Regions from separate parts of the Paenibacillus sp. OK076 genome, predicted to be linked through region 3. Evidence: riboswitches for the same ligand, from Rfam matches in the RefSeq annotation. Region 3 holds a riboswitch; each other region holds the start of a gene.
The links. Region 3 has a riboswitch for thiamine pyrophosphate ahead of thiC (phosphomethylpyrimidine synthase ThiC). Riboswitches for the same ligand answer to the same signal wherever they lie in the genome.
Positions count from the first base shown of each region.

Region 1 (10,425 bases), on a different contig from region 3:
CTACAGTCAGCTGATTTTGACCTGTAATCATAAGCGGCATATCGGTATCCAGTGAATTCCCCGTACTAGGTTTCGGCATCGTTGTGTTATTCCTCATTTCGTTAAAGGTCGTGTGCGTAAATGGCGAAGATACAGCGTTAAAAGAAACATGATTTGAATTATATTACATAAATGACATTAATTTAAACGGTCTATTCACTTCGATGAACCACTTATCGAAAACCTTTTAGGAACACGTATCATCATGTCGATGCTTTGCCATTATCAGACCATATAGTATACGCTATAATGGATACAGTGATTTAGGAAAGGGATGCAGTCATGAAGAAAGTCATCGTCGTAGGATCAGGAATTCTTGGGGCTTCCACAGCGTATCAATTGGCAAAAAGGGGTGCGGAAGTTCTTCTTATAGACCGGAAAGATCGAGGGCAGGCTACGGATGCTGCTGCCGGGATCATCTCTCCCTGGTTATCTCAGCGCCGTAATCAGGATTGGTATCAGCTTGCCAAGGCGGGTGCACGTTTTTATCCCGGGTTGATTGAAGAACTCAAGAGTGAAGGGGAAACGGAAACAGGTTACGCTCAAGTGGGTGCTCTTAGTATTCATACGGATGTGGACAAAATTAACAAGATGCAGGAGAGGGCACACCTTCGTAAAGAAGATGCACCGGAGATTGCCGATATTACCTGTCTAGATGCAAAAGAAACTCATGAGCGTTTTCCTCTTCTGGAGGAGAGCTTTCATTCAGTCTACATCAGCGGAGCCGCGCGTATTGACGGGCGTGCGCTGCGTGATGCGTTAATCCGATCGGCTCAACGAAATGGAGCGGTCCTGATTAATGGTGACGCGACACTTCAATATGAATCGGAACGAGTAACTGGAGTGGTTGTGGACGGTAAAGTCATATCGGCTGACGAGGTTATTGTGTGTGCTGGCGCTTGGGCTAATGAACTGTTGAAGCCCTTGGGCATTGATTTTAAGGTTCATTATCAGAAGGCACAAATTATGCACTTGCAGGTTCACGATCGAAAGGACACTGGGAACTGGCCTGTAGTCATGCCTCCTTCGGATCAATATTTGTTAGCCTTTGATCAACAGAAGATTGTGATCGGAGCGACTCACGAAAATGATATTGAAGGATACGATACAAGAGTAACCGCAGGCGGAATGCAGGAAATTTTGAATAAAGGATTGGAACTGGCTCCCGGTTTAGCTGATAGCACGTTTCAGGAAGTAAGAGTAGGATTTCGTCCATTTACACCAGGTTTTCTTCCGGTAATGGGTGCTGTCCCAGGTTGGAATGGCTTGATTACAGCCAACGGGCTTGGAGCTTCCGGTTTAACGATGGGGCCTTTTATTGGAAGTCAACTGGCCATGTTGGCTCTTGGTATGGAGTTAGATATCGATATTCAGCCATATGACCTTGGAAAAGCTATGGTTGATCAGAAATGATTAATCAGAAATGAGGTGAACTATGACATATTCACAGCGCTTATCTCACGGCTACTCCTCAGATATCATCTATCTGGAGCACCAGATTGCCATCGCCGAGGAGGAATTGGCAAAGGCCGAGGAAGAGCGGCGGGCATACGAATCGGATTTAAACAAGTTGAGGACGTCTCCGGCGTATCATTTAACTTCAACGACGAACGTCTCTAATGAGCAACAATGGGTGGATGAGTTAAACAGATTGCAAAGGATGATTAAGGATATCCGGACCCGACTTAAGAACTTGCAAGAAGATTTAGGGGAACTTGAAGATTAATAGGAATAGTTTGACATTTGGAAAAACACATGTTGTAATAAGCCTGAGCTATTTGCAGGGGGACTGTTCGCAGTTGAGAAGGTTAAAACCTGACCCTTTGAACCTGTTAGTTAATACTGACGTAGGGAGCAAATGACATGTACTCATGTTATTTTGCCCTTGCCGAAAATAGGTCAAGGGCTTTTTGGTCTGCATTTTGGGGGACAGAACGCGATAGCTGGGTGTGAAGCGGGGACATTATGATTTTAATAAAAGGAGCAATGATCATGTCATTTTCGAGAACGTTAAAAGATAAGTCCAGAATCGTATGGGAAGATGGATACAACCATCCTTTTTTACACGAAATGGGGAAAGGCACACTGGATCAGGAAGCGTTTAAGTTTTATCTTCTTCAGGACTATACCTATCTGATTGAATATGCGAAGATTTTTGCCATGGGTGCGGTGAAGGCGACAGATGAAAAACTGATGACGAACTTTACGGTGATTCAACACGCTATTCTGTACGAAGAAATGGATTTGCATCGAAATTATATGAAGGGATTTGGGATTACGCTGGATGAAAATCATACGGTCAAACCATCTCTGTACAACAAGGCGTATACGTCGAATATGATGAGTGTTGCACAAACAGGTGGTGTTGCCGAAATCATCGCCGTCATTTTCCCCTGTGCGTGGACGTATTACGACTATGCCACAAGATTAAAAGAACAATATCGAGATTCGTTAGAGGGCAATTTCTATCAGACGTGGATCGAAAATTATGCAAGTGATGAATTCCGCGACTCATTCGAATGGTTCTATGATACACTGGATGCATTATGTGAACATAAAACCGAGCAGGAACTGGAGGCCATTGAAGACATATTCAGAAGAAGTGTTGAATTTGAATATCTGTTCTGGGAAATGGCTTATAATCAGCAACTCTCGTACTTCTGATGAATGAAATCTCAAATCTATTACAACCAGAGACAAGGATGAACATACAGATGAACAATCATGGGGAACGCATCTATTTACGATTTTTGAACGTGGAGGACGCACCGACACTGCTGGATTTGCAGTTCCGTAACCGGGCTGTTTTCGAAGAGATATCGGCAAGTGAACGATCAGAGACATTCTATACACTGGAGGGCCAGTTAGCCCTTCTTGAAGGCTGGAACAAGGCGAGGGAAGAAGGGAAACGGTACTCTTTCGGGATCTTCCTGAACCATACGCATGAGCTTATTGGGGAGATCTCTCTGTTCGAACTTGAACTGGATTCCATCAGCAAATGGATTGTTGGTTATGTGCTTGATCAGGCCCAGAATGGTAAGGGATACATGAGTGAAGCTCTGCGGCTAGCACTTAATTTTGCCGTGAATGACGGGGGAATAAAACGAGTGGAGGCAGGTGCACTTCCCGACAATGCCGGATCAATTCGAGTGTTGCGTAAAGCGGGCTTCCAGGAAACGGACCGTCAGAATATTAAAATCAAGGGAATTTGGAAGGAACATGTGATGTTTGCAGTGGATTTGCAGTAGAGTGTTGAATATCGTAACGTGAACCGCCTAACTCATCCAGAGGGAACTTATGAATAAACGGAAACAAATGTTATTGGACTCAGCACTTGTGCTCTTTGAGAAACATGGAGTAACCAACACTTTCATAAAAATGATTCTAGACGAGTCAGGTGTGTCCAAAGGAACATTTTACAAATTCTTTGGTTCAAAGGATGATTGTATTCTTGCCATTCTGGAGCAGCGTGTACAGGAAGACATGATGATTCGCAAAGATTTGGAGAGCCAAAGCTATGCTTCCGATTTTGATCTACTGGTGGATCAGATTATGGTCCCGATGATGTTGCCAGAAACAAAGCTGGTTGTGGAGTTATTCTACGTTAGCGCGGAAGTTCTCACTTCAGTGGAGAGGCTACGGTTTATTTTATTATTTCATACACAAAAAAGCGGCAGATTGGACGTAAAACTTAGGGTCCTGATCTGCCGCTTTTGGTATACGATACAATAGGCTCTACATGATGTAATTCATGTAAATGCTGTTCTTAATTTGTATTCATCGAGACTTTTTGTCTTACAGGCTGCTTGGAGTCTTCCTCCGTTGCTTGTTTGGTACGTTTGATGAAGAAGGAAAGTAGCAATCCGACAACGGCAATGCCGATAATGACAACATAAGCATCATTAATTCCCTGGATCATGGATTCCATTCCCAACTGCTGCTGGGTTAAGCCTTTGGCTGCCCCCGTTGCCACCATATCCTGTACATGTGCCGTTGTGCGACTGGTCATTACACTTACAAGCAATGAAGTACCCACAGCGCCAGCTACCTGTCTGACGGTGTTGGATATTGCTGTACCGTGTGGCCCAAGTCTTGGAGGCAGTTGATTCAAACCTGCCGTTTGGATTGGCATCATCAGCAGGGCCATACCAATACGACGACCTGTTGACATTAATACAAGGTAGGTATAGCTGGTAGAATCGGTTAGATCAATGAAACCAATAGTGGTTACGATCGTGATAACCATCCCGATAATCGCCAGCCATTTTGCGCCAAACCGGTCAAACAATCTACCTGTTATTGGCATCAGGAAGCCCATGACAAGCGCCCCTGGAAGCAATAATAATCCGGACTCCAATGCCGTGTAACCCCGTGCATTTTGGAGGTACAAAGGAAGCAACATCATATCAGCATACATGATCATCGTGATCGCGATATTAATGATCGTGGTCAGAGAGAACATATTATACTTGAAAGCCCGCAGATCGAGCAGGGGATTTGCAGACGCGAGCTGTCTCCATGTGAACAGTCCAAGAGCAACAACTCCTGCTGCAAGGCATATGATGACTTCTGCGCTTGACCATCCCAGACTTCCCGCCCGGCTGAAGCCATACAGCAATGCGCCGAATCCAATCGTGGACAGCAGTACGCTGAGCGTATCGAATTTGAGTTTGACCCGTTCAGATACATTTTTGAGATATACAAACGCAAAACCAATAACAATAACGGTTAGTGGAATCATCCCGTAAAACATCGTTTGCCATGTGTAGTGCTCAAGAATATAACCAGCAAGGGTTGGCCCAATGGCCGGAGCGAAAATGATGGCAAAACCGACCATACCCATCGCGGCGCCCCTTTTCTCAGGAGAGAACAAGGTAAGAATGACATGCATCAACAATGGCATGATAATACCAGCACCGGCTGCTTGCACCATACGTCCTGTTAACAATGTACCGAAATTACTCGCAAGGGCAGATATAATCGTACCGATGAGGAAAATAAACATCGAAGCTTGAAATAATTGCCGTGTCGAAAAGCGTTGCATGAAATAGGCTGTGATGGGAATGAGGACTCCATTCACCAGCATATAGCCTGTCGTAAACCATTGGGCTGTTGCTGCTGAGATATTAAAATCACCCATCAGCTCCGGCGTTGCCACACTCATAACGGTTTGGTTCAATGTGGCAAGAAATGCACCCAAAATCATAACAAACAGTATGGGGCCCTTTTTTACATCATCTCTTTCTTTTAATCTAGCCTGACTCAATCCATTCCATCCTTTCAATCCACACGTGACTAAATTTACAACGTGTTGTATAGTTTACATTGTATCTATTGAATTATATACATATTCCCGCAGATTACAATTTACGATTTTGGGTATTTTCGTTGCTTATTTTACGAAATAATAAAATATGTCGTCTAATTCGGAAATAAACGACTGATCATTTAAAATTGTAATTTTCAAAATTTGAGGAGTGATTTTGCATGAAAAACGATAAGAAGTCTGCTACAGATCCTCGTATACTTCGTACAAGACAGTTGATTCGTGATGCTTTTGTAGATCTGTTGCAGGAAATGGACATCGAGAAATTGTCCGTCAATCGAATTGCAGAACGAGCGACGATCAATCGGGTGACCTTTTATCTGCATTATCGGGATATCACAGACATGATGGAGAAAATGGCGGATGAGATGATTGAGAACATTGAACGCATTGTGGAGGAACATGCTCCTCAATTTGAGGATGCTGCCAAAGACGATGGTTGGCCAGTGCTAGTGAAATTGCTTGAACACTTTGCTGACCATTCCAAATTCTATCGCGTCGTTCTCGCTTCCAGACGAACGCCTATTTTTACGGAGAGGCTGTTGAAATTGCTATCGAAACTCGTTTCGGCCAAGATCGAAAGCTTGGAGCTGGGGAACTCTCTTGCACAAGCGGGTATTCATAAGGAGATCGCCATCTGGTACAGTTCCTCAGCCCTGATTGGTACCATTGTATCCTGGCTTCGCAATGACATGCCTTATGCACCGCATTTTCTAGCTAAACAGTTCTCATTAATTCGTGCGTATTCTTACAATGATTTGATTTAACAAAAAAACATCCAGCTATAGTCAGGCTCAACTATACGCGGATGTCTTTTCAACAGATTATAAAAGGGCTATTCTACTGTCGGAGTTCGTAATATCATATACAGCCCGATGAGTGCTGCCAGAGCACCAAAAATGATTCCGGACAGTCCATTGTAAAAGGTAGGATCTCCTTTGTAGGAAAATGACATGATTGCAGTTTGTGTTAAAGAAAGTGAGATCAATGATGAGGAGAAGTTCGTCAGTTTGATGGCTTCGATGACCGGTTCATTATTTCGTCTCGCCATAATGGCGCCCCCAAGAGAAACGGCGATTTCAGTAAAAGTAACGGCAGCTATAATGAAGGCGACATAGTGAGGGTAATGCGTCCTACTGCCTGTAAAGAACAATAACTTGCTGCAATAGATGATGTAGACCACACTTGAAGCGAGTACAATATTGCCTATAAATCGGTATGCAGCGTATTGTTTCTTTAGAATATCCTCCGGGCTGGAATCAGTAAGATTCGAGTCCTCATGTGCTTTTGCTGCGTAATATTTGGCAACAGCGATGCCGATATTATAAAAGGCGTTAATGCATAAAAAGAAGGAGAGCGAGAAGATTCCCAAAAATATTTTTCCAACTGCGATAAGGGCATTGAGTGGAATAGATAATTTTGCAAAGTAGATAATGCGATTATTTTTAACTTTAAAGACAGATTCCCCTCTATTCACTGGACGTATCCAATTCACTGTATCCCTCCCGAACGAAACCCCGATGTGCAAAGAATGAGTCTAGTGTTCAAGCATACCATAGTAAACCATATGGTCCACGTATTAAGTTTAGACATGTTCATCCCTGACTGTATGTAATCCTGTATAAATGATGCTTTCATTTGCTTCTCATGTGGTTAAAAATGGATAAAAGATAGAAGCTCACATTAGAGGAGTTTGCGATGAAGACTCGAGGTGGTCTTCTTTTTGCGTTATTTCTCTGTTTTCGTTAGGAACGGAAAACTGCTGAGCGAGAAGCTGCTGCTCCTGAATGAGCAGATCGACTTTATGGTGAAGATGGTCCAATTGTTTGTTGTAATGCTTGTAGGTATAGAATCCAATTACAGCCTTAATCGCAAAGAAAATGAAAGCTGCCGCAATAATCAATATATAGTTAGAAGCAATATGCCTAATCCAGCTGTTGATTTCACTTATCACGTTTAACCTTCCTTTCGAAAGAAATGCAATAAATGCAAGAAATGCAGATTACTTCTATTCATTGCCTTTACTATAGAAAAGATTACGTGGAAAATGTTCTCAAATGCTTTCTTTCGCAAGCATGATTTACTCATGGCAACATTGTGTTTATTCCTCTTATTCAGTAGAATTATTTTTAATTAATATTTTCCAAAGGAGAGCAAATACGTGCTGGAACTCAGCTTTAACGACCCGGAAAAACTGGTAACTGTAACACATGCCCTGTCAACTCGTTCCCGGATTGACATTCTCCAGCTTTTAAATGCCAACAAATTAAACATTATCGAAATTGCAGAAGCACTTAACCTGCCGGTGTCAACGGTAGCCAACCATATTAAAGTGCTGGAGGCAGCGAATTTAATACATACGGAAATGCTCCCGGCCTCTCGCGGGGCCATGAAGGTTTGCAGCCGCAATTATGATGATATTCATATTGCCCTGGATCGGGTAAGATCCTTTCCCGCACGGGAGACGAATGTTTATGAAGTACAGATGCCGATAGGGCATTACAGCGACTGTGAAGTTGAGCCAACATGTGGCATGGCGAGTACGGAGGAAATGATTCTCAAGGAAGACGATCCGGCGAGCTTCTATCATCCCAAGCATATTGACGCTCAGATCATCTGGCTGGCAAAAGGTTATCTGGAATATTTGCTTCCTATGGATATTCCGCAAGGTGCAACGATTGAAGCTTTGGAATTATCCATGGAAATCTGCTCTGAAGTAGCGACCTATAACAATGATTGGCCCTCGGATATTTCCGTTTGGGTGAATGGCACTGAGATTGGGATGTGGACTAGTCCCGGAGATTTGGGCTACCGCCGTGGTAAACTGAATCCGGCTTGGTGGTCTGATGGTTCCACACAATATGGCATTCTCAAAAAATGGCGTGTGGACAGCAACAAGACCATGCTGGATCAGGAGAAAATCTCGGATGTGTCCCTGTCAGATCTTGATCTGGAGGATAAACCCAAGTTAAGATTACGCATTGGAATCCATCCGGATGCCAGACATCAGGGAGGCATGAATCTGTTTGGGCATGAGTTCGGAGATCATGAACAGAACATTATTATGCAGGTAAGGTATACGATGAATGCGGGTGATAAGCATCCGAGATATGCCAAATAACGGTACTTCATTTATCGTGAGTATCGAGCGGTTTAAACCAAACTTGTTTCATCTGGAGCAGGGTGAAGGTATATCCAAGTCCCGTTCACATGCTTATGATGAAATAACACTGTTGTCTGCAAACAAATCCTGCCAGATAATAGAAAATAGCGCGACAGGAAGGGAGAGGAAAAAGATGAAAACCAGTACATTTCGTAACCCGGTGGCACTGCAATCCGCAGACCCATGGGTCTACAGGCATGTCGATGGTTATTATTATTTTATGCGGACACGTTCTAATTACCTGGAGCTTATACAATCCACCCGACTATCTCAGATTGACGAAGGGATGCGAAAAATCATTTGGTCACCGGAGCCTGGCGGGCGTTACAGCCATCATTTATGGGCGCCGGAAATCCATTTTTTGAATGGGAAATGGTACATCTACTATACCGCCAATGATGGGGGAGGGGACGATTCACGGCGGATTTGCGTGCTGGAGAATGAAAGCTCAAATCCCATGGATGGCGAGTGGATATGGAAGGGGGCTCTGGACACTCCTGTCCCTGGTCTGGATGGTACCGTGCTGAAGCTGGGTGGTCAACTCTATTTTCTGTACGCAGGCTACGGTCATTTTCCGGACTATGGGTCAGCGATCTATATAATGCGGATGTTTAATCCTTACACTCTGACAGGTGACCATGTGCTGTTAACAGCTCCGACCTTTTCGTGGGAAAAGCAAGGCGGGATGGCGATTAATGAAGGCCCGGTTACGCTGCTTCGCAATGGACGAGTTTTTCTGATTTTCTCGGCCAGCACAACCTGGTCGGATGATTATGCACTTGGCATGTTGACCATGAATGAAGAAGATGATCCGATGCTGACCTCATCATGGATCAAGTCACCACAGCCCGTTTTTCGGAAGAGTGCGGAGAATGGTGTATATGCGACAGGGCACAACAGCTTTACTACATCACCGGATGGTCTGGAGGACTGGATCGTATTTCATGCTCTTCCGGCACCGGGTGCTGATACCGGCTTACGGGCAACACGCATACAAAAAATTGAATGGAACAGGGATGGAACACCTGATTTTGGTGTGCCTTTCAGCGATGATCATGCGCTCCCAATTCCATCGGGAGAGTAAGACATAAGACTCAAGAATAGGGGATGGGTATGCCTATAGTTACAAATATTTTGTAATTAAAAACGAAATAGATAAATGTTATGATAAAAACGAATGTTTTCAATAGACCAAGAAAGTAATAATTTTTTTTGGCTTTGAACTGGATTTTACCGCATTGTAACAGCGTTTTAATGGTTTGATCCAGTTGATAAATAACTTTATCATGTTGTTTGAAGGAGATGTAAGTAATAATAACAGATATATTTTATTACAAGAAAATAAATTGAAAACGTTGACATCTAATTATTGTGTAATTATAATTTGATTCAAATCCAGAAAATCATATATCGGTTCAATCAAAGGTTAATAGGAGTGATTTACGTATGAATAAAGACAAGATGACATTGACACCACGCCCGGAATACCCTCGCCCTCAGTGGGTACGTAACGATTGGATCAATCTGAACGGAACTTGGCAGTTCGAAATGGATCATGGCAAAAGTGGAAAAGAACGAGGTTATGAACAGTCCGAACATCACCTCTCTGGAACAATCACTGTTCCATTCTGTCCAGAGAGTAAACTGTCCGGGGTGGCCTATACCGATTTTATGGCAGCAGTATGGTATAAACGTGAGTTCTCCATCCCGGATGCCTGGATGAATGGACGCATTTTGCTCCATTTTGGCGCTGTGGATTACGAAGCCGAGATCTGGGTCAATGGAAAAGCCGTTGGTAAACATCGGGGAGGCTATTCGTCATTCCATTTCGATATCACACCGTATGTTGCGTCGGGGACGAATGTAGTCACAGTTTATGCAGAAGACGATGTGCGTT
Region 1 is NZ_FOCH01000001.1:2,198,549-2,208,973, forward strand. Features, by position in the region: gene BMY78_RS09885 (AraC family transcriptional regulator) at 1-79, opposite strand, end outside; gene BMY78_RS09890 (NAD(P)/FAD-dependent oxidoreductase) at 322-1,452, shown strand; gene BMY78_RS09895 (hypothetical protein) at 1,475-1,765, shown strand; TPP riboswitch at 1,812-1,910, shown strand; gene tenA (thiaminase II) at 2,032-2,703, shown strand; gene BMY78_RS09905 (GNAT family N-acetyltransferase) at 2,754-3,287, shown strand; gene BMY78_RS09910 (TetR/AcrR family transcriptional regulator) at 3,337-3,771, shown strand; gene BMY78_RS09915 (DHA2 family efflux MFS transporter permease subunit) at 3,806-5,245, opposite strand; gene BMY78_RS09920 (TetR/AcrR family transcriptional regulator) at 5,527-6,132, shown strand; gene BMY78_RS09925 (hypothetical protein) at 6,201-6,860, opposite strand; gene BMY78_RS09930 (hypothetical protein) at 7,044-7,319, opposite strand; gene BMY78_RS09935 (ArsR/SmtB family transcription factor) at 7,527-8,486, shown strand; gene BMY78_RS09940 (glycoside hydrolase family 43 protein) at 8,662-9,612, shown strand; gene BMY78_RS09945 (glycoside hydrolase family 2 protein) at 9,975-10,425, shown strand, end outside.
Region 1: it holds a riboswitch for thiamine pyrophosphate, as region 3 does, so the genes downstream of both, tenA (thiaminase II) here and thiC (phosphomethylpyrimidine synthase ThiC) in region 3, are expected to answer to the same signal.

Region 2 (10,425 bases), on a different contig from region 3:
TGAAGGAAGAAGGTAAGGCTTCACGGCTTCTAATGCAGACTCACCGGCGATAATGAGAACATGCTGCCCAAGCTGTGCAATCCGCGAACCACTTTGCTCAAGAATGTTAGCCTCGTGTACGTATACTGCGGGTGCTTTAACAGTAATCATGAATACACTCCCCTTATAACTTATTATTCTTACGTTTTAACTTGGTTTTAAATTGTTTAAATTCTAGCATCGCGTTGCAGCAACCACAATAACCCAGACTATCAATACATCCTATACTTCGATTGAAAGAATCTATAGGTGACTGTAGAACGGGGGAACGAGGGGGAATCGACTCTTTACTTTGCTTACGGAGGCAGGTTTATTTAAGATGTAAGAATACGGTACAATGTCTATTAAATTTCTATAGGTTGCTTTCGGGATATGACCTAGGAAGAGGGGAGTGCTTATGAAAACTATTGGCCTTATTGGTGGAATGAGCTGGGAGTCATCGCTAGAATATTATCGAATTATTAACGAAGAAGTGAAAACTAAATTGGGAGGATTGCATTCAGCCAAGTGCATTTTATATAGCGTGGATTTCGAAGAAATCGAGCGCTATCAAGCTGAGGGAGAATGGGAAAGCGCTGGAAAATTATTAGGCAATGCTGCTCAGTCTTTGGAAAAGGCAGGAGCTGAAATGATTGTAATTTGTACAAATACGATGCATAAAGTGATTAATCATATTGAAGAAAAAGTTAGCTTACCCGTTGTACACATTGCTGATTCAACAGCCAACCAGATTCAAAAGTCCAAAATAAGTACAGTTGGTTTACTTGGCACCAAATATACGATGGAACAAGATTTTTATAAAACACGTATTGAGCATAACGGCATTAAGGTTTTGATACCGAATGAAGAGGATCGAAAAGTGATCAATGAAATAATATATGACGAATTATGCTTAGGTGAAATTAAACCCTTATCAAGGGACTATTATAAAAAGGTGATCAAGAGGTTAGTTGACAATGGAGCTGAAGGAATAATATTAGGTTGTACCGAAATTGGATTATTAGTTAAACCGGAGGATTCAGAAGTGCCCTTATTTGACACAACACGTATACATGCCATTGAATCTGTTAATCTGGCATTAGCCAAATAAAATGGACCTAACGGTATAAACCGGTTCTCTGATTTACCTTGGCACCTGAACCCGATATAATAGTGGTGGCACATATGAGCCGGATCACAAATGAGGGTGGGACTGTTCTCCCTCTAAGCAGAATGGGGACCCCGAGTTGAAAACGTTCAAGAAAGTATATATTGAGATCACAAGTATATGTAATCTGGCATGCAGCTTCTGTCCACAGACCAAACGTGCCAAAAATTTCATTGACCCTGAAGTCTTCAACAATATATTGGATCAGATCAAACCCCATACCAAACATATTTATTTACATGTCAAAGGTGAGCCGCTGCTTCATCCCAAAATTGATCTGTTATTGGATTCAGCGCATGAAAAGGGATTCAAGGTCAACATTACAACAAACGGTACGCTGCTGCCCAAAACCCAGCACAAACTGCTTGGCAAACCCGCGCTGCGTCAGATGAACTTCTCCCTGCACAGCTTTGATGGTCATGAGGGTTCTACAGACCGTGAGGGTTATCTGGGCAATGTGTTGTCTTTTGTCCGAGAAGCCGTGAAGCACAATGTCATTATTTCATTCCGACTCTGGAATCTGACACAGGATAACTTTACGAATGCGCAGATGAACCGAAACCGGGAGACGCTGGAGGTCCTTGAACGAGAGTTCAATCTGGATTTCCGTATTGAGGAGAAAGTGGTGCCAGGGAGTGGTGTCAAAATTGCCCCGAATGTATATCTGAATCAGGATCATGAATTCCAGTGGCCGAGTCTGGATGCACCCGAAGATGATGGTAAAGGCTTCTGTCATGCGCTTCGCAGTCAGGCAGCCGTGCTTGTCGATGGAACTGTGGTTCCATGCTGTCTAGATGGTGAAGGTGTAATTAACTTGGGCAACGTTCACGAAAAATCGTTCTCGGAGATTGTGGATGGTGAACGAGCCAATAATCTGTTCTATGGTTTCTCCAAACGGGAAGCCGTGGAGGAATTATGTCGGAAGTGCGGATATCGTCAGCGGTTCGGAGCCTAAAGCGTAATTTAATAAATAAAATGAGATTCAAAATAATAGAGATCACGTTGTCTGAAAACAGATGAAGTGGTCTTTCGTTTTTTTTTTTAGAACGATAAAGGAGCATATAGCCATAGATTATAAGTTGTAAAAGAAGCATACCCGAAGTTGAGATCGGCACATTACACAATGGAGTACGATGCAAAAAATGCCGAGAACACAGGTATAATGCTGTCGTTTCTATATCTAAGCTAATGATTATTATCGTAACATTCCTTTTTTGGTAGGATCAGGGTAGGTTCCAAGCCAGAGGTGCACCTCTGATCGGTTCCTTGAGGACAAGCTTATGCTTGTACGCCAATTCATCAGAATAAGGGAGGATTTAAGTGATGAAAAAAATGTTGACGTTGTTACTGTCCGCGGGTTTGGTCGCTTCATTATTCAGTGCAATTCCAGCTTTTGCCGCACCTACTGTGGTAAACTCAACGATTATTGTACCCAAGGGTGAAACGTTTGACGGCAAAGGCCAAACCTATGTAGCTAACCCCTCCACACTGGGAGATGGATCTCAAGCGGAAAATCAGAAGCCGGTATTTCGACTGGAGGCAGGCGCCACGCTCAAAAATGTAAATATCGGTTCACCCGCAGCTGACGGTGTTCATTGTTACGGTAACTGTACAATTTCAAATGTGGTGTGGGAGGATGTAGGCGAGGACGCTCTGACTCTGAAATCAGCCGGAACAGTCAACATTACTGGCGGGGCAGCTTACAAAGCCTACGATAAAGTATTTCAAATTAATGCAGCCGGAACGATTAACATTAAAAATTTCCGTGCAGACGATATTGGCAAGCTGGTGCGTCAAAATGGTGGAACCACCTTCACGGTGAACATGACGCTGGACAACTCAAATATTTCCAACGTCAAAGATTCGATCATGCGTACGGACAGCAGTACATCGCAAGGGAAAATTACAAATACCCGTTATTCTAAAGTCCCGACCTTATTTAAGGGATTTGCTTCGGGAAAAACCAGTCAGTCCGGAAATACGCAATATTAAGACAATGATATCCGTGAGCGAATAAATAAAGAATAATGCTAAAAAGGGATGTCCCCCGTTATGTTTATTCATCACGTAGGGGACATCCCTTTTGGTGTTGCATTCAGAAGAAGCATCATTTGCCCACCTGCGCCGATACAAAGGTCTCTAAAGCCTGGGCGGGCATTCCAATTTACTTTTCTTCCGGAACTTCAACGATCACTTTACCTTTCTCAGGGGCAATGGAGCCCGCATGGATGGAGCCGGACTTGTTCATGATCTCGTAGGAAGTCTCTTCAAGCATACGAGAATACTTAAATGATACGAGGGTTTGACCCTTGACGGAAGGGCGAGTCCCTGCTTCAGCAACGGGTTTGGTTTTGATAAAAAACAGGTCACCGATAGTTCCGGCATCTTTACCGATATTGGCCTGCCATTTCAGCAGGGCGTTTTCATTTTTAATCGTGTAATAGCTGATCAGATCGTTATCTTCAACAATGAAGAAACTTTCCTTTTTGCCTTGTTCAAAAATGTATTGAATGGATGAATCCACTGGACCCAGAGGGTTGCGAATCTCCAGGCGTGCTTGTCCCAGTTCAGAGAAGCGTGGCAAATGCAGCGCAGCTTCACGCGCCACAGTCAGATCAGCACTGCTGTAGTCTTTGACCACCGCAGCATCCGTGGTGTAGATGTAGGCCTCCTTGGCCGTCTGGTTCCAGCGAACCTGTGCGCCAAAGGCTTCGCCAATGGCACGGAGCGGAAGCATGGCTTTGCCATTCACCAGAATGGGAGCGGACGACAACGTCGCATTCTGACCGTTTTTCTTCATTGTTTTGCTGTTGGGTATAAGAACATATTTGTCGCTGTCTGTGCTGATGCTAATCTGTTTTGTTTTGTTATTGTAGCCAAACGTATAGTCCCCGAGGAATTGAAGTTCAGTCAATGCTACGTACGTTATACCCTGCTTTATAACCACATCATTTTGAGCTTGTACATTGTTAATATACGCTGTCGGTTTGTGTGTTGTTGCTGCTTCCGCGACAGTGGATGACAGCAGTGCGGGTGCCGTACCCGCGGTGAGAATCGAAGCGGCAAGGATCATTTTCCACTTTTTTTGCTGCCAGGCAGTATTGGTTTGTTTCATCATTATCAATCTCCCTTCTTGTATACCAAACGGACTACTTGATCCAAATGTTGCATAGTATTGTAAAGTACACCACAGAATGTCTTCTCTGATTTACCCAAAATACAGCGTAATGATTTTTCCGGGATTGTCACAAATACCCATGTGTTGTACAGTAGAAGCAATGAAATAAGTGAACCGGGAGCTCAATGAAGTTGGGCTGAGAGAGCGGCCTTGTGCCGCTGACCGTAAATCTGATCTGGGTAATGCCAGCGTAGAGAACATGAATTTGCGATGTGCAATGGTAAGCGATAGGGATAGAACATAAATGTCAGCGTTTCTTGGGTGCAGCAGGATTTTTCTGATGTGACGGGAATGGTGTCGTTTGTTTTCTTCTTTCTCTATATCTGCCTAATGCGCAGCATCGTGAGATTGTAAACTGTGCGTATGGCCTGCCTGGAAACCGGGGAGGCTTTTTTGTTTGTTTTATTGTTTATTTTATAAATCCAGGGAAACAGAGGAAGGAAGTAGAGAACATGTCAACAGCAGTAGGCAGCAACAGATTGAAGTTAACCGATATTTTGGTAACGATTGTGATTGCGGTGGTCTTCGGGGTGATCTACAAAATATGGGGACCTACATATGATCTGATGAAGCCATTCGGCGTTCATGCGGAGCAGATGATTTATGGCATGTGGTTTATGGCGGGAACCTTTGCCTTTGTAATCATTCGTAAGCCGGGTGTAGCCATTCTGGCTGAAGTAGCGGCATCCACGGTGAGTGCTTTTCTCGGAAGTGAGTGGGGCATGTCGACACTGGTGTATGGACTGTTGCAAGGGCTGGGTGCAGAGATCTTCTTCGCCGCATTTCTGTATCGGAAAAGCAATCTGTTCGTCACCTGCCTTGCGGCTATTGGTGCAGCGGCAGCTTCGCTTGTACTGGATTATCAGTACGGGTACATTGATTCCCTCTCGGCTTGGAACTATACACTGTTTATCGGGTTCCGCTTCATTGGCAGTATTCTGATTGCAGGTGTATTCGCCTATTACCTTGCCAAAGCGCTGGAGCTTACAGGTGTAACACGATCCCTTAGACCGGTGTCGAAGCAGGATTACGAGGCGCTGGACTAGATGAATGAAGTGGAGAATGTGCAAGCGGTAGGTGTTACGAATCTAAGATGCAAGTTCCCGGGAGAGAAGGCCTTGGTGTTTCAAGGCTTGTCTCTCTCTGTGCGTCAAGGGGAGAAAGTATTATTGCTTGGTCCAAGCGGATCTGGCAAATCAACCTTGCTGCAAATTCTGAGCGGTCTGATTCCGCGATCTGTGGAGATTCCGATGAAATGTGATGACATTCGGGTGCCTGAGCAGCCCGGCATTGTTTTTCAAGATCCGGATACCCAGTTCTGTATGTCATATACGGATGAAGAGATTGCTTTTGTATTGGAGAACCGGAATATTCCACGCGAGCAGATGCCTACCCTTATCCATCAATACCTGGAACAGGTTGGGTTATGCTTTGAACATAATCGAACACTCATTCAATCGATGTCTCAGGGTATGAAGCAGCGTCTTGCGATGGCTTCGATTCTGGCCATGGAGCCAGACGTACTCTTTTTGGATGAACCAACGGCACTGCTGGATGATGAAGGAACCTCTCAGGTGTGGGAAACGGTGAAACAGATTGCACAGGACAAAACACTCATTATCGTAGAACATAAAATTAATGAAATCGTCGAGTGGGTAGACCGAATCATCGTATTGTCGCCTGAAGGAAAGATTGTGGCAGATGGCCCGGCGAATCAGGTGTTTACAGATGAGCGGAATATGCTCAGGGAATACGGGATCTGGTATCCAGGGGTCTGGGAAGAACGAGGCCAATCGAAGGCACAGGCATGGGTCTCAGGAGAGGATAGTCGTTACGGTGCAACAGAAACTGAAAGTATAGATTATAAGGAGGGGGAAACCTCTGCACTGATCCAACCAGCCCTGGAAATGCAGCAATTCACCGGATGGCGCGGAAAAACGCCATTCATTCAGGTGGAGCAGGCCAAGGTATGGAACGGAGATTGGGTGGGGATTGTCGGGGCTAACGGGGCAGGTAAAAGTTCATTATTGCTGTCCATGATGAATATTCTAAAAACGACAGGTCAATATGTTGTGGAAGGACAATCGGCTGGAAAAACCGAGCAGCTTGCAGATCGCATTGCCTTTGTATTCCAGAATCCTGAATTTCAATTCGTGACAAATTCAGTCCGTGATGAAGTGGGATTTTCCTTGCTGAGCGGAAAGCTAACTGCCGAAGAAAGAGGTATCCGAACCGATCATATGTTGGAGCAATTCGGACTGAGTGAGCTGTCCGGTAGGCACCCATATCAATTGTCGATGGGACAGAAACGACGGCTGAGTGTAGCATCAGCTCTGGTACGGGAACAGCGTATTTTGTTATTGGATGAACCTACCTTTGGACAGGATGCGCGGAATACCTTTTCCATGTTATCCCAGCTGGAGCGGTTGCGGCGTGAAGGGACAGCCATCGTGATGGTTACGCATGATCATGAAATCGTGAAACGTTATTGCAACAGGATCTGGACGGTGGATGAGGGGAGGTTAACGGATGCAGCTCTCGTTTCCTCATCGTGAGACTTGGCTTCACGCGGTGAATCCGGGGTTGAAAATGATTTTCCTGACATTGCTGTTTGTCTTCGTCATTCTTGTTCACAACCTGAATGTAATGGCGAATGTGGCAGTTGTCATGCTGTTATTGCTGGGCTGGACAGGTCACCCATGGCCCAGATTATTGCTGTATGCGTCTCCGTTCATTCTGGTATTTATATCAACTTCCACAGGGATGATCATGTTTGGTAAAGGCGAGACCACCTGGTTTCAGTGGGGATTGATTCATATTACCGAAGAGAGCTTCTATCGCGGGCTGCACCTGGGCTTTCGTTCCCTAAGTATGGCGGCAGCTGGATTGTTGTTCGGCCTGACGACCAAGCCTGTTCGTCTCTTTTATTCCCTCATGCAGCAGTGGAGGCTCCCACCTAAGTATGCTTATAGTTTCCTGGCGGCGATGCGTATGATTCCGATTTTGCTGGATGAATTCCAGACGCTGCGGTATGCCATCCGCATTCGGGGAACGAGGCAGCACGGCTCCCGCTGGAATGTATACGGCACACTGAAACGATATGCTATTCCACTACTTGCACAGAGTATTCGCCGTGCGCAGCGTATGGCGGTGGCGATGGAAGCGAAAGGATTCAAGGAAGGCGGGAGCCGTACCTATTACGTTCAGATCGGATATTCCCGAGCGGATGTATGGTTTGTGGGGTATTTTATCATCATGTTAACCGCTGCTTATATATTGGGAACCACAATCCCATATCATTCAACGCTTGTGGATGTAAGATAAGGTGAGACCTGTAATTATTTCGTACCTTGTAAATATATTTGGGAGTAACAGTAACTTTTCATTGTTCAAAACGTCCTTAATGGAAATAACTTCAAATGATTGGAGTGGACTGACGTGAAGACCGGGCGTAAAAGGAAAGGGACGGGCTACCCATGGAATATAATTGCTGGTATCGTAGCTGTGCTGGTCACGGGGGGACTGTTGCTGAATAACCATGCCAGGGCGGTTGAAGGACAAGGTTCCATTTCAGTTATGCAAGTGCAATCGGTGAAGCTTAATTATAAAAAGGGGGATAAGGTGACGGTAGCTGAAGGTGTACCTATTTACAGTGGTGTGGTCGAGAGCAGTGTTTCCCCTGATCTGATGGACATAAACGGGTATAGCTCCGCCCAAGGAAGCCTGCAAATAGACGCTGTTCGCGGGGAATGGATCAAACTAAAAGGCAGCGATTACACTGAATTCTGGATACCTGGTTGGTATACCTCCAAAGAAAGCCGCAGCTTGACGAAAACAATGCCACAAACGTTTACAATGCGATCGGGCAGCAAGCTGTACCTGTTTCCCGGAAGTCAGGCAACCTGGTCTTCAGGGGCATTTCTGAAAGATCAGGCGTTGATTGTTGCAGCGACGAAGGATTGGTACGGCTTGTCCATTGCCCCGCGCGTCTGGAATAAGGAATCGTCCACTTATCGTCCTGCATTGCTTTGGGTTAAGGCACAGGATGTAGCACAGCATACCAAGGTAGCGGATGGCTGGTTCAGTAGATCATTGGCGATGCCCACGTCCACTATACGTCATTTGACAGATATTGTGCTGAATTCAAAAACGACCTCGAAACAGGTGGCGCAGTGGCTTGGCGAACCCGATTGGCAAGAGCATTCCGGCAATTTAAACGATACGGGTTATGCCATGAGCATAGGAAAGACCTGGCGGTACGAACGAGCAGATGCTCATTTTCTCGTGACATTTAACAAGAACGGCAGGCTGGTGCGAGCGCGCTGGAATATACCCCAGGATAATCGAAACGGTGTAGTGTCTAATTGGGAATTTGGTGGTTCAGATGAATATCCGTTCACGACTAAAATCTATGGCACAATGCTGCCTGCCACTTTACCCTGGAAATCGGTATGGACCAATCAGGGTGATATTAACTACACCTTTTTACAAGCAGCAACGGATGATGTGCTCCTGATGAAAGGGGATGACGGTGGATTTAGCGGGGGGCACTACGAAGGTTCCATATATGCTCTTGACCGACATTCAGGCCAGAAGTTATGGGGGATCAATACGGGGTATGGGAGACAGCAGGCAGAGGTGGATGCAGGACGCCAATACGTTACCATCTACACCGATTATGACCCTGACAAGAAAAAATACGTGGATCGTATACGCCACCTCCAATTGAAGAGCGGTGATGTCGTATGGGAGTATGCTCCCAAGCAAAAAATTCGAATGAATGGCATCACTGCCGCAAAGAATGTAGTTGTAGTGAATAGTCCAGTTGTTGAAGGATCAAGTAATAGCTGGTTAACGGTGCTGGACAGTGCAAATGGAAAAACATTATGGACAAGAAAACTTAGTACAGGATATCAACTGTTAAACAAGGGTGCAGATGACCCTTATGTGATGTATTGGGAGAAAAACCAACTGGTCGCAGCGGACCCTCAGTCTGGCCGAACCGTATGGAGCATCAAGGTTGGTAAACCGATTTTGGATCATCCTGAGAACAATCCATACTTTGATGGAATATACCGTCTTGATCCTTTTGCGTCAACTCAGCCAGAACGCTGGATGTTGTTGAGAGATCAATGGGCGTTGCTTGATCTGAACACTGGTAAGAAGCTTGCACAATTTCCGGCCCGGATTGGACAGCAAATTGAGGTGCTGAATGACGGCATGGTGCTCATTCGAGAGAACAACAACGGGGAAATGTATGGTGAATATAAGGATTACACAACCACCTTGTATGATCCCAAGACCCAAAAAAAATGGTGGACGCAGAATAACAAGATTGAACGAGGGTTTGTGGAGGAAGATCAATTATATGTAATCAAAAATGGGTACCCATCAGCCCTTGCATATGATTCAGGAGAGACTCGTTGGTCCGCACAAAACACGATTGCTGCCTATCAATACCCTACCAATCAGGGGAGTTACGTGGTGATTGATGATCAGCTTTTGCTGCCGATGGGTGATGATCTTCTGGTCATGAACAAACAGGACGGTACTTTGCTTGGTCGTGTGCATGACGTTGTGATGGGAAACCCGGAGCATCGTGATCGGGATGCGAAGAACGGAACTATGAATCGACTTGGAAATGAAGTCTATATTGGTTCGTCCAACGGACGGTTCAGCTTATATAATGCAGGTAGTTTAAAAACAGATATCTCACGTTAAAGCTTGTTTCATGTCGAATGATGATTTATTATAAATAAACAGGATTGCTCGCGCTCCGGTTATCGGCTGTGCGGGCTTTCTTCATGTGTTCTTGAAGGACCATGTACGATTAATCGCAGGAGGAATCTCCCATGATTTCATTATACCGGGTAAGCAAGCGTTATAACGAGCGTGGGTCCCGTGAAGATCAGGGATTCGAAGCGTTAAGCTCGGTTTCCCTGGAAGTAGGCCAGGGAGAGATTCACGGTATTATTGGCTCCAGTGGTGCAGGGAAGTCCACGCTTCTGCGTATGCTCAATGGATTGGAGAAGCCGGATGACGGTGAAGTCATTGTGAATGG
Region 2 is NZ_FOCH01000001.1:13,858-24,282, forward strand. Features, by position in the region: gene BMY78_RS00080 (iron-containing alcohol dehydrogenase family protein) at 1-150, opposite strand, end outside; gene BMY78_RS00085 (aspartate/glutamate racemase family protein) at 437-1,129, shown strand; gene BMY78_RS00090 (radical SAM/SPASM domain-containing protein) at 1,266-2,141, shown strand; gene BMY78_RS00095 (pectate lyase) at 2,510-3,178, shown strand; gene BMY78_RS00100 (copper amine oxidase N-terminal domain-containing protein) at 3,351-4,304, opposite strand; TPP riboswitch at 4,468-4,578, shown strand; gene BMY78_RS00105 (ECF transporter S component) at 4,817-5,410, shown strand; gene BMY78_RS00110 (ABC transporter ATP-binding protein) at 5,411-6,919, shown strand; gene BMY78_RS00115 (energy-coupling factor transporter transmembrane component T family protein) at 6,894-7,688, shown strand; gene BMY78_RS00120 (outer membrane protein assembly factor BamB family protein) at 7,803-10,085, shown strand; gene BMY78_RS00125 (methionine ABC transporter ATP-binding protein) at 10,217-10,425, shown strand, end outside.
Region 2: it holds a riboswitch for thiamine pyrophosphate, as region 3 does, so the genes downstream of both, BMY78_RS00105 (ECF transporter S component) here and thiC (phosphomethylpyrimidine synthase ThiC) in region 3, are expected to answer to the same signal.

Region 3 (10,425 bases):
CGTTACGACAACTCCCTTCATGTTGTCTCCCGATATCTCATATTGACCATGCTCAGGTATATTAATGGTCTCATCTTTGGATGCATCGTAATAACGTATAAAATAATGCTCGCCCCCGACTTCAGCGGAAATGCTCTTTTTCTGCTGCAGCAGCTCCAAATATTGCTCCAGCACCAGATGATTATGATACATGATGGCGCTGTGCGGCAATCCCACATAGCGGAAATGCCATGGTTCGAATTGAATGCCGGTGATGTCCACTTTATCCTTCGGGTAACGCAAGATGAATCCGAATTTCCATGCATTCTTTTCCAGCCAGGCTCCTTCTGGTGCTTCACTCATAGCAGCCAGCGTAGAGCCAATATCCATCGACAAGCCCAGGTTATGTTCACTATGACCCGCGGGAAGCGCATAGTCCGATCCCTTTTCCTTATATAACTGCTCCTGTTTCGTAAAGTCCCGATAGCCACTGCTGATAATGAAGTATCGTACGTCCTCTTTCCCAGCAGCTTCAACCATCTTCTGGAATGCTTGCGCTACGTATTTTGACAGCATAATATTCTGATCCAGCAATCCGTATCCCCGAATCAGTTCATGTTGTTCCGCCAGATTGACAATGTCGGTTCTAATCCCTTCCGCATGAACGGGATACTCCGAATTGACGAGCAATAAATTCCCTTTATGTACTTGATTCTGCATATTCACTTTAATTGTTTTCGTATAGCCTGCACGAATTCCACCCGTATCCTGAACTTCCAGATTCGCCTCTTCCTTCTGCTCAAACAGTGCGGGTGACTTGGAAAAGATATATCCCAGTACAATGATACATATCAAAAATCCCCACTTTTTCATTCCATGCTCCTCCTTTACCTCGTCATTCAAGGATAGAGAAAACTAGTTAAAAAAAAGCAGGGCAATTCTAAAGTTTTTCTTAAATTCATCCTTTTATTTCATTCTAGTGCTGGCAACCGCACTTCAAATACGGTCCGTACGATATCACTTTGAGCCGAAATGGACCCATCATGCTGCTCCACAATATTTTTGGCGATAAACAGGCCCAGACCTGTTCCCCCTTCCTGAGGTGTCCGCGCACGATCTCCGGTATAGTACATATCGAAAATATGAGGCAGATCATCCGGATGAATATGTCCCCCGTAGTTCATGATCTGAATGATCACCTGTCCTGCATCACGGTGCCCATGGATATCCACATAAAGACCATCTGTTCCGTGACGCGCTGCATTAATCAACAGGTTCTCAAACACGCGTGCAAGCACCTCACCATCGCCGGAAATGGTTAACTCGGAATCGATGTGCAGTCGGGTGACCAGGCGGTTCTTTTCAAAAACAGGGTACAGCTCTTCGTTCATCTGCCTTAGCAGTTCACTAAGATCAAGTCTCTTTTTCTCAATCGGCAACATGCCATAGTTCATTCGTGTAATCTCAAACAAGTCATCGATCAGTTTCTCGAGACGTTGAGATTTGGTAAAAGCAATCGCTGTAAAGTGCCTGACCTGCTCCTCCGTCAGCTGATCATCCTTCATCAACAGATCCAGATAACCCAATACTGATGTTAAAGGGGTACGCAAATCATGCGCCAGGTTTACCACCAGTTGGTCCTTGCTGCTCTCCGCAAAATCTCCCCGTTCTACCGCTTCCCTCAGTTTCAGACTCGCCAGATTGATATCCTCTGCAATCGCGCCCAGCTCGTCCTTCGTCGAAATTTGCACACGGTGCTGGAAATCACCACTCGCGAGCTGCCGGATACCTGTGGAGATATTTTTGAAATAGGTAACATACGGCTTGGTAAACCAGAAGAAAAACAGGATCGCAAGCGGTATGAACAAGATGAGAAAAAAGTAAATATCCCCTATGCTTCTCATAAAGTGGCGATATTCTGCTAACTGATCTTCCGCACGAACACCAGTGTAATAGTATTGCATCACTTTATATACCCCAAAGGTAATCGCACCAGATGCCAGCATGCTTAAACCCAGCAACAGAATCATGGTCGTTCGAAAACTTCTGCGTTTATTCATTGAACGTGTACCCCACACCCCAGATCGTTTTGATAAACTTGTTCTTGTCCACATCTTCGCCCAGCTTTTTGCGCAGGGTCCGAATATGCACCATCACGGTATTGCCGCTCTCATAATAAGCCTCTCCCCACACTTGTTCAAAGATGCTCTCCGCACTGAACACTTGTTTGGGATGACTTGCGAGCAGATAAAGGATGTCAAACTCCTTCGGTGTTAACTCTACTGGCTTGCCGTATAAGGTGACGCTATGTTGATCTGGCGAGATAATGAGCCCGCCTTTCTCCAGAATAGAGCGCTGGACCGGTGCAGACTGGCTAAATTGAAGGGAACGGCGCAGCTGTGAATTGACCCGGGCAACCAGTTCCATCGGGTTAAATGGTTTTGTCATGTAATCGTCTGCGCCCATCACGAGCCCGGTGATTTTATCCATATCCGAGGTTTTGGCACTCAGAAAAATAATAGGCAGATGATACTGCTCCCGAATTTTGCGGGTCACCTCATATCCATCCATACCAGGCATCATAATATCCAAAATGGCCAAATCTATCGTTTGTGTCTGTACGGCTTGAACCGCCGTTTTCCCATCGAATGCCTTAATGATGTGATATCCTTCTTTTTGCAAGTGCAATGCAACCAGATCAGCGATCTCAACTTCATCATCTGCGATCAAAATCGTAATACGCTTCATTGCTTATTCCACTCCTATATGTGATGCTCAACAATATAACATATCTGAATCCAACTTATAAATGATTGAAGGGAATCCAATATATGAAACTCGACCGTTTATTAGCCATTGTTGTGCTGTTGATCAATCGTGGCCGGGTGCAGGCCAAGGATCTGGCGGATACGTTTGAAGTATCCATCCGCACCATCTACCGGGATATAGACACGCTGGGCCAGGCGGGTATTCCTGTTGTCACCTATCAGGGTGCAAGCGGTGGTATTGGCCTGGCAGAGGGCTATCGGCTTGACCGAAACGTACTGACTGACAAAGATCTGGCCTCCATCGTCACTGCGCTGCGCAGTGTCTCCACCTCCCATACAAATGTAGCACGGGATCTGTTAATGGAGAAACTCAGCAGCATCGTGCCTGAAGCCAAAAATGAGGATTTCCAGGCTAATACCAGCCGCTTCATTGTGGATTATTCGATGTGGACGCATCCCGAAGCGCTGCAAATTAAACTTCAGCTCATTGAACAGGGCATGGATCAACTGCGGCCCATTAAATTTACCTATTGTAGTGCAGAAGGTACTCAAACTCATAGAACGACCGATCCGCATACCCTTGTGCTCAAAAAGCATTCCTGGTATCTCTATGCGTTCTGTCACGAACGCAACGATTTCCGCATGTTCAAGCTGGTCCGCATGCGAGACATCATCCTTGCTCAAGGAAACTTCGAGCGCAAGCCGATCAACCTCCAGGACAGGCCCTGGCAGCAAGAGTGGGCAACTCCGGATAATCAAGTGGCCCTGACCCTGAGATTCCATGCTCGTATCCGTCACATCGCAGAGGAGTGGTTTGGCATAGAGAACGTCGTTTCGGATGGTGAGGGGTATTATATCAGCCAAGTCGCATTTCCAGAGGACAACTGGTTGTATGGGTTCATTCTTGGGTTTGGCGCGGATGTCGAAGTGCTGGAGCCTCTGCATATCCGGGAAGAGATTCGTAGAATTGCCGAACAAATTGTACAAAATTATAAAGCCCACCCCTAACCTGACAGACAGGTGTCCAGTTCCTCCCGTTATACTTCTATTATATTCAAGCTGTACATACCGAGGAGGAATTGATGATGAACGTCACAGTATGCCAGAGCTGCGGAATGCCACTTACTACCCCTGCCCAATTCGGCACAGAAACGGGTGGTAATACAACCCGCGAATACTGTATCTATTGTTATAAAGAAGGGAAGTTTGAACAGCCCGATATTACGCTGGAGGGCATGATTGAAATGTGCACCGCCATTCTGAACCAGGAAGGTATGGACGAGGAATCAGCAAGGTCGATGCTGCGCAACCAGCTTCCTTTTTTGAAAAGATGGAATACATCTGGCTCAGAACGGAACGTGACATTTGGGGCAGAACTTTCGGAAGAGTCCGCTGACCTTAATCAAACAACTCGCAACAATACGCTCTCCATAGAGCCCATTCGGTATGTCACACTGCCAGGAAAGCGCCTTGCCGGTGTGTCCGCCAGAACAACCAATGCCATTGAAATGAGCGGAAAAGGCTGTATTCAGGGACTCTGGAACAGCTACTTCGCCTCAGATTATCAGCCAACCCCTGAAGCCCCCCGCTATGGCTGTTACGCTGATTATACGGATGGCATAAATGGAGAATACACCATACTGGTGGGGCATGAGGTGGGTTCGGATGAAGCGTTGCCTGAGGGAGTGAGTTCCGTTGAGCTGCCACCTGCAACATATGCGGTGTTCACCTCCAGAAAGGGCCCGATGGGCGAGGTCGTAGGCGAGGCCTGGGGTGCAGTGTGGTCCTGGAACAATCAGGGAGAACGCACATTTACCGGAGATTTCGAATTGTATGATGAGCGCAGCCTCGATCCTGAGAACGTACAAGTGGACCTGTATATTGCCGTTCGCCAAGGATAATAAGAAAATAGTGATTAAGGTCATTTCCTAATTCCAATTGCACCGTTTCGATCTATATTTAAGCAATGGAATACCGCACACCGATTTATGAAAAATGCTGTTAGGCTGTCAGGTTTTCCTGACGGCTTTTTGGCGTTTCCGCTTTGTCTTTTCGTTGAAAATTGCCCTAATATGCACCCGACAACCGACCATGGTACCAAGTTAGCTAGCTTGCGTCGTACCTATACAACCAGACAATATGTCTTAATTTCGACACAATTGGCATTCTCAAAACTGGGTCTATTCACTTAACAACCGCTTCTATCCTCCCATACGAATCCTCACATATGCGGTCCTTTCCTCCTGAATTTACTTAAAAACGTTTACATCTCCTGAATACGGGGTAAAATCACTACAATCCAATTGGAATTACACCTTAAGTTGCCTGTTTCGTCTAACAAGTCACATATACCTATTTGCGTATTAGAGACGATAATCCGTCGGAATACATAACCTATTCATAATCACATATGCATATTTGAAAATGCATTAAAGGAGGAACCAAGATGATCCGCATGCCTATTCAGCAAATGATCCCGTACCACCATCAATATCCGCGCAACACGGCGACCACTGCTCCCAAAAAGGAGAATGAGAACACTCAAGGTCTATCCTTTCATGAAATTTTGCAACAAAAAATGGCTAAAAAGAACGCTGCCCCTTCTATGCGATAAATGAAATGACGAGCGAATTGAGAATCGCTTACGTGGTTTGCACCGTTCCTCTGCGAAGTTGTGGATGAACGGCTATTCGCGTTTTCACGATAAATGTTGTTACCTCCGTATTTTAAATATGTACAGTCTATTGTCACATCCCTATAATGGGTTAAATATCTGCGGAACTTATATGAGATAGAATCCATTTCAGGGGGCAAGTATGATGATGACCATTGGCTGTTTTCACGCTCACTATTCCAATATTGCACTGATTGAAGAAGCACTCGCTCCTTATGAGGTTGAATTTGTACATTATGTCGATCCGGGTCTGGATCGCCTCAAACATGATGCTGATTTTACCGAGGCAGTTACGCATGAGAAAGTATCACAGACGCTGCAATGGATCGCCCAATGCCATGCAGATGCCATCCTCGTCACTTGTACCCTGTTTGCAGCCGTACTCGAGCAAGAGGCACAACATGTTCCCGTGCCCGTGATAGGAATTGATGATCCATTACTTCAGGAAATGCAGCAAAATTCTGGCGAGTACATCCTTGCGTTTACCAACCCCGCAACGATTGAAGGAACGATGGCGCGGGTGAATCAGGCTTTGCAGCAAGATGATGAAGATGAGCAGCGACACGAGGCCGTGACCGTAAAGACTGAAGCAGTATTGATCCCGGGCACATTCGAGTTAATTATGCGAGGCGATAAGGAAGGTTATCTTGCAGCAGTTAGCGGCGGTTTACAGCATCTTGCTGAGCAGTATCCGGATAGCACGCTAGTAGCCGCTCAACTGTCCATGGCTCCTGCAGCAGCACGGGTTACAGCAGATAAAGGCATGGCGATCTATAGCCCGCTGGCATCACTTGCGTCGTATTTGGAGAAGAAGTTGAGCTTGGCCAAAGTTAAGTGTTGAACTCATGAAGCAAAATAAAAAGACTCTCGAATGAGAGACTTTCGAATGGTATAATTATTTTGCACAGCCAATTTGTGGTGGGAAATAGGTTGCCTCCGGTGGGAGGTGATCCTATGAACTTCTCTTTCAACGACGTAATCGTGTTCGCAATGCTAATTATTGCGCTCCTGACATACATCGACCGTAAAAAGAAGTGACCCGCCACAGGTTGACGGCCTGACGGGTCACTTCGTCTGAACTATGCTGCACTTGGAGGAATACCTACCGCAAATGTTGTGCAGGAGTAGCCATTGGCCTGGCTACTCTTATTTGTTTTTCACTTATATTCATTTTATTAAACATCTGGGAGACAATCAACCTATAACTGATAAAATATGTTGTGTCGTTATCCTTGTCCTTCGAAGTTAAGCGTGCGCACCACATACCAAGTAAGAGGCCGCTCTTCTCATCAATCACGGAGAGGAACGGCTTTTCACCATGTCAGGCCGCCCAGATTGCGCTGTAACGGCGCTTAGGAGCGTGTCCGGTATTCCTCAGCCTTTTCCTGCATACCCGCTGCCACGGCCTCATTCTCGGACAAACCTTTGTCTGCGGCAAAAGCACGAATATCCTGCGTAATGCGCATGCTGCAGAACTTCGGCCCGCACATGGAGCAGAAATGGGCTTCTTTTGCCCCTTCGGCCGGCAACGTCTCATCGTGGTAGGACAGCGCACGCTCAGGGTCCAGCGACAGGTTGAACTGATCCCTCCAGCGGAACTCAAAGCGTGCTTTGGACAGCGCATCGTCCCGCCGCTGGGCACGCGGGTGACCTTTCGCCAGATCAGCGGCATGCGCAGCGATCTTGTAGGCGATAACCCCTTCCCGCACATCATCCTTATTAGGCAGGCCCAGATGTTCTTTTGGCGTAACATAACAGAGCATCGACGTACCGAACCAGCCGATCATCGCTGCCCCAATGGCCGAGGTAATATGGTCATATCCTGGTGCAATATCGGTCGTCAGCGGTCCCAGCGTATAGAACGGCGCCTCCTTGCAAATCTCCATTTGCAGATCGACATTCTCCTTGATCTTGTGCATCGGCACATGTCCCGGACCTTCAATCATCACCTGCACATCATGCTTCCAGGCGATTTGTGTTAGTTCACCAAGCGTCGCCAGTTCCGCCATCTGGGCTTCATCATTGGCATCGTAGATGCTTCCTGGGCGCAGTCCGTCTCCGAGAGAGAAGGCCACGTCATACCTTTTCATAATCTCGCAGATGTCTTCAAAATGGGTATACAAAAAATTTTCCTCATGATGCGCAAGACACCATGCTGCCATGATGGACCCGCCCCGTGACACAATGCCCGTCATGCGTTTGGCGGTCATCGGAATATATCTCAGCAGCACGCCTGCATGGATCGTAAAGTAGTCCACACCCTGCTCTGCCTGCTCTATGAGCGTGTCACGATACAACTCCCAGGTCAGTGCTTCGGCTTCTCCATTGACCTTCTCCAGCGCCTGATAGAGCGGAACTGTTCCAATGGGTACAGGTGAATTGCGGATGATCCATTCACGGGTTGTATGAATGTCCTTGCCTGTGGAAAGATCCATCACCGTATCCGATCCCCAGCGTACGGCCCAAGTCATCTTTTCTACCTCTTCCTCGATGGAGGAGGATACCGCAGAGTTCCCGATGTTAGCATTGATCTTCACATGAAAATGACGCCCGATCAGCATCGGCTCACTCTCCGGGTGATTGATGTTCGCCGGCAGGATGGCCCTGCCACTCGCCAGCTCCTGCCGCACAAATTCCGGCTCCACACCCTCACGGATGGCAGCGTACTCCATCTCCGGTGTGATCATTCCCTGCCGTGCATAATGCATCTGGGTCACGCAGCGCCCTGCCTGTCCCCGTAACGGTTTACCACGCAAGCCTGGATACTTCTCGGCTCCAGTTCGCTTCCCTCCGGGTTTCAATCCGTTATCCTCCGGTTTTACCGTTCGTCCCTGGTAGGCTTCAACATCTTCACGCTCCGTAATCCAGCGGGTGCGCAGCGCTGGCAGCCCTGCCCGGATATCGGCATGAAATCCGGGATCAGTCATCGGCCCGCTCGTATCGTAGACACGCAGCGGTTCGTTATGCTCCACTCCTTGGGGAGTATTCGTGTCATGAAGGGCAATTTCACGCTCCGGTACTGCAATGTCCGGTCGTGAGCCCTGAATGTACACTTTGCGGCTGCCCGGGAAGGGCTTAACCCGTCCGGCCGCACCTGCACTCTTTTCCAACACCTGATCCTGCTCGTCTTGTCCCAGCGTTCTGTTCTCTGTACTCATCGCTCTTGTCTCCTCCTCATTGGTGATTGCCTGGATTGAAATGCTTGCGCACGAGTCCAAACCATCCACAACATAGAAAAAGGAAGAGCGATCATACCACACAAAATAGGGACATACAGTTCAAGTAATACAGACAGTCGAGGAAAAAAAATCCATATCACCGCTTCGCCAATAGCTCCCAGCTCTTTATCCAAAAGCAGCTCTGACAACGGCTTCCGCCTGTTTACTGTATAAAAAAAGCCGGTTCCCAAGGGAACCGGCTTATGTCCATCACCAATAACGCAACTCATTCAGGCTCCATAACGGAGTCCATCCATAGGTCACATTATATGGTGTTCGTGGTCGTATCGCCGATTACTTCCCTACGCTGGTATGATCCAGATCAGGTGCAAAGGGTCCGGAATCTCATGCGATTCCGTCTCAGTCCGGACAATTCGGACTCCCCCAGTAACGTTAACAAGTTGCAGCATCTCAGCCGCAGATTCATATTCAATTATGCTGACCCTGTTGGGCCGTCCATTACAGAGTAGCGCAACCGGATCATAAAAACAACCTTTAAATTCCAGAACATAAAATCAGGATAACATCAGTCCCATCTGTGTAGCAGCTTCCTTCAGCACAGGTGCGTATTCATGCAACGTCTCCTGCGAAAGGCGACTAACAGGCCCGGATACCGACAGAGCAGCAGCGATGTTGCCTTTCCGATCCATGATGGGTACAGATACAGCGGCGGCTCCTGGTTCACGCTCCTCATAACTTGTGGCGTAGCCGTATTCCAGAATGTCTTTCATTTGCGCCAAATATACTTTGGGATCGATAAATACGGGCCATTCCGGTCCATTCATCAGATCTTCGCGGTCCTCTTCGGTGGCAAAAGCCATCAGCACTTTGCTGGATGCTCCCACGGATAACGGAAGTCTGACGCCTACCGGAGCTACACGGCGAATCGCCTGATCACTCTGCACGGCCTGAATTCGAATCCGCTCACTGCCATCACGCAGATATAAACTCACGGTTTCGCCCAGTCGATCTCTGAGCCGCTCCATCGCAGGAAGGAGTAAAATGGCTGGATCATCGCTGCGAGACATATGGGCAGACAGCTCCCAGATGCGTATGCCCAGCCGATACTTCTCGGTGGCTGCATCCCGGATCACGAACCCCTTGTCCTCCAAAGTAGCCATCAGACGATGGACTGTACTTTTGTGCAGACCGATCTGGCTGGCAATTTCCGTGAGTCCCAGATCACTGCGGGTTGTAAAACACAATAATATATCCAGCGCCCGTTCTACAGCCCGGACGGTTAACTTTCGGTCTTCCATGGCAAGTTGCCCTCCTCATGTTTCATCACATGAAACTTGGTTACATAAATTATATGAGAAACGGTCTCATCTGTAAACCAAAAAGAGCCATTTGGAATAGGAATAATTGTAAATATTTTCTTTTTATAAATTAAAATCCCCTGCTATTTGCACCCTAAGGAAATGTTAACCAGATATCTTCAGAACTATATAACAATTGCGTAACAAATGGCCTCAATCAATTGACTTTGACTATATTGGAACATACGATAAAGATATATTAAATTAAGATTTTGCTTCCTATGTAGTCAGAAAAATCATTTATCCGCTCTGTTCGTCTCGTTGTTATCTTCATTTGATTTTTAAAGGAGGGGCAATCATGTATCCGACATCCCAGAGCGAAGCCCCGCTGCAAACGAAAGTGTCAGATCTGCCTTCTTCGTTATCACCGAGGCTGATCCGGTTCAAACATATTGTCGTGGCGTTGTTGCTCTCCGTTGTATTTTTTCTGCTCTTTTGTTTCATCGCACTGCACGGTTATATTGCTT
Region 3 is NZ_FOCH01000004.1:369,317-379,741, reverse strand. Features, by position in the region: partial or broken gene BMY78_RS33815 (M15 family metallopeptidase) at 192-519, opposite strand; gene BMY78_RS26495 (HAMP domain-containing sensor histidine kinase) at 951-2,039, opposite strand; gene BMY78_RS26490 (response regulator transcription factor) at 2,032-2,727, opposite strand; gene BMY78_RS26485 (helix-turn-helix transcriptional regulator) at 2,811-3,755, shown strand; gene BMY78_RS26480 (zinc ribbon domain-containing protein) at 3,830-4,648, shown strand; gene BMY78_RS32990 (hypothetical protein) at 5,194-5,361, shown strand; gene BMY78_RS26475 (aspartate/glutamate racemase family protein) at 5,564-6,262, shown strand; gene thiC (phosphomethylpyrimidine synthase ThiC) at 6,774-8,579, opposite strand; TPP riboswitch at 8,922-9,035, opposite strand; gene BMY78_RS26460 (IclR family transcriptional regulator) at 9,155-9,898, opposite strand; gene BMY78_RS26455 (alpha/beta hydrolase) at 10,257-10,425, shown strand, end outside.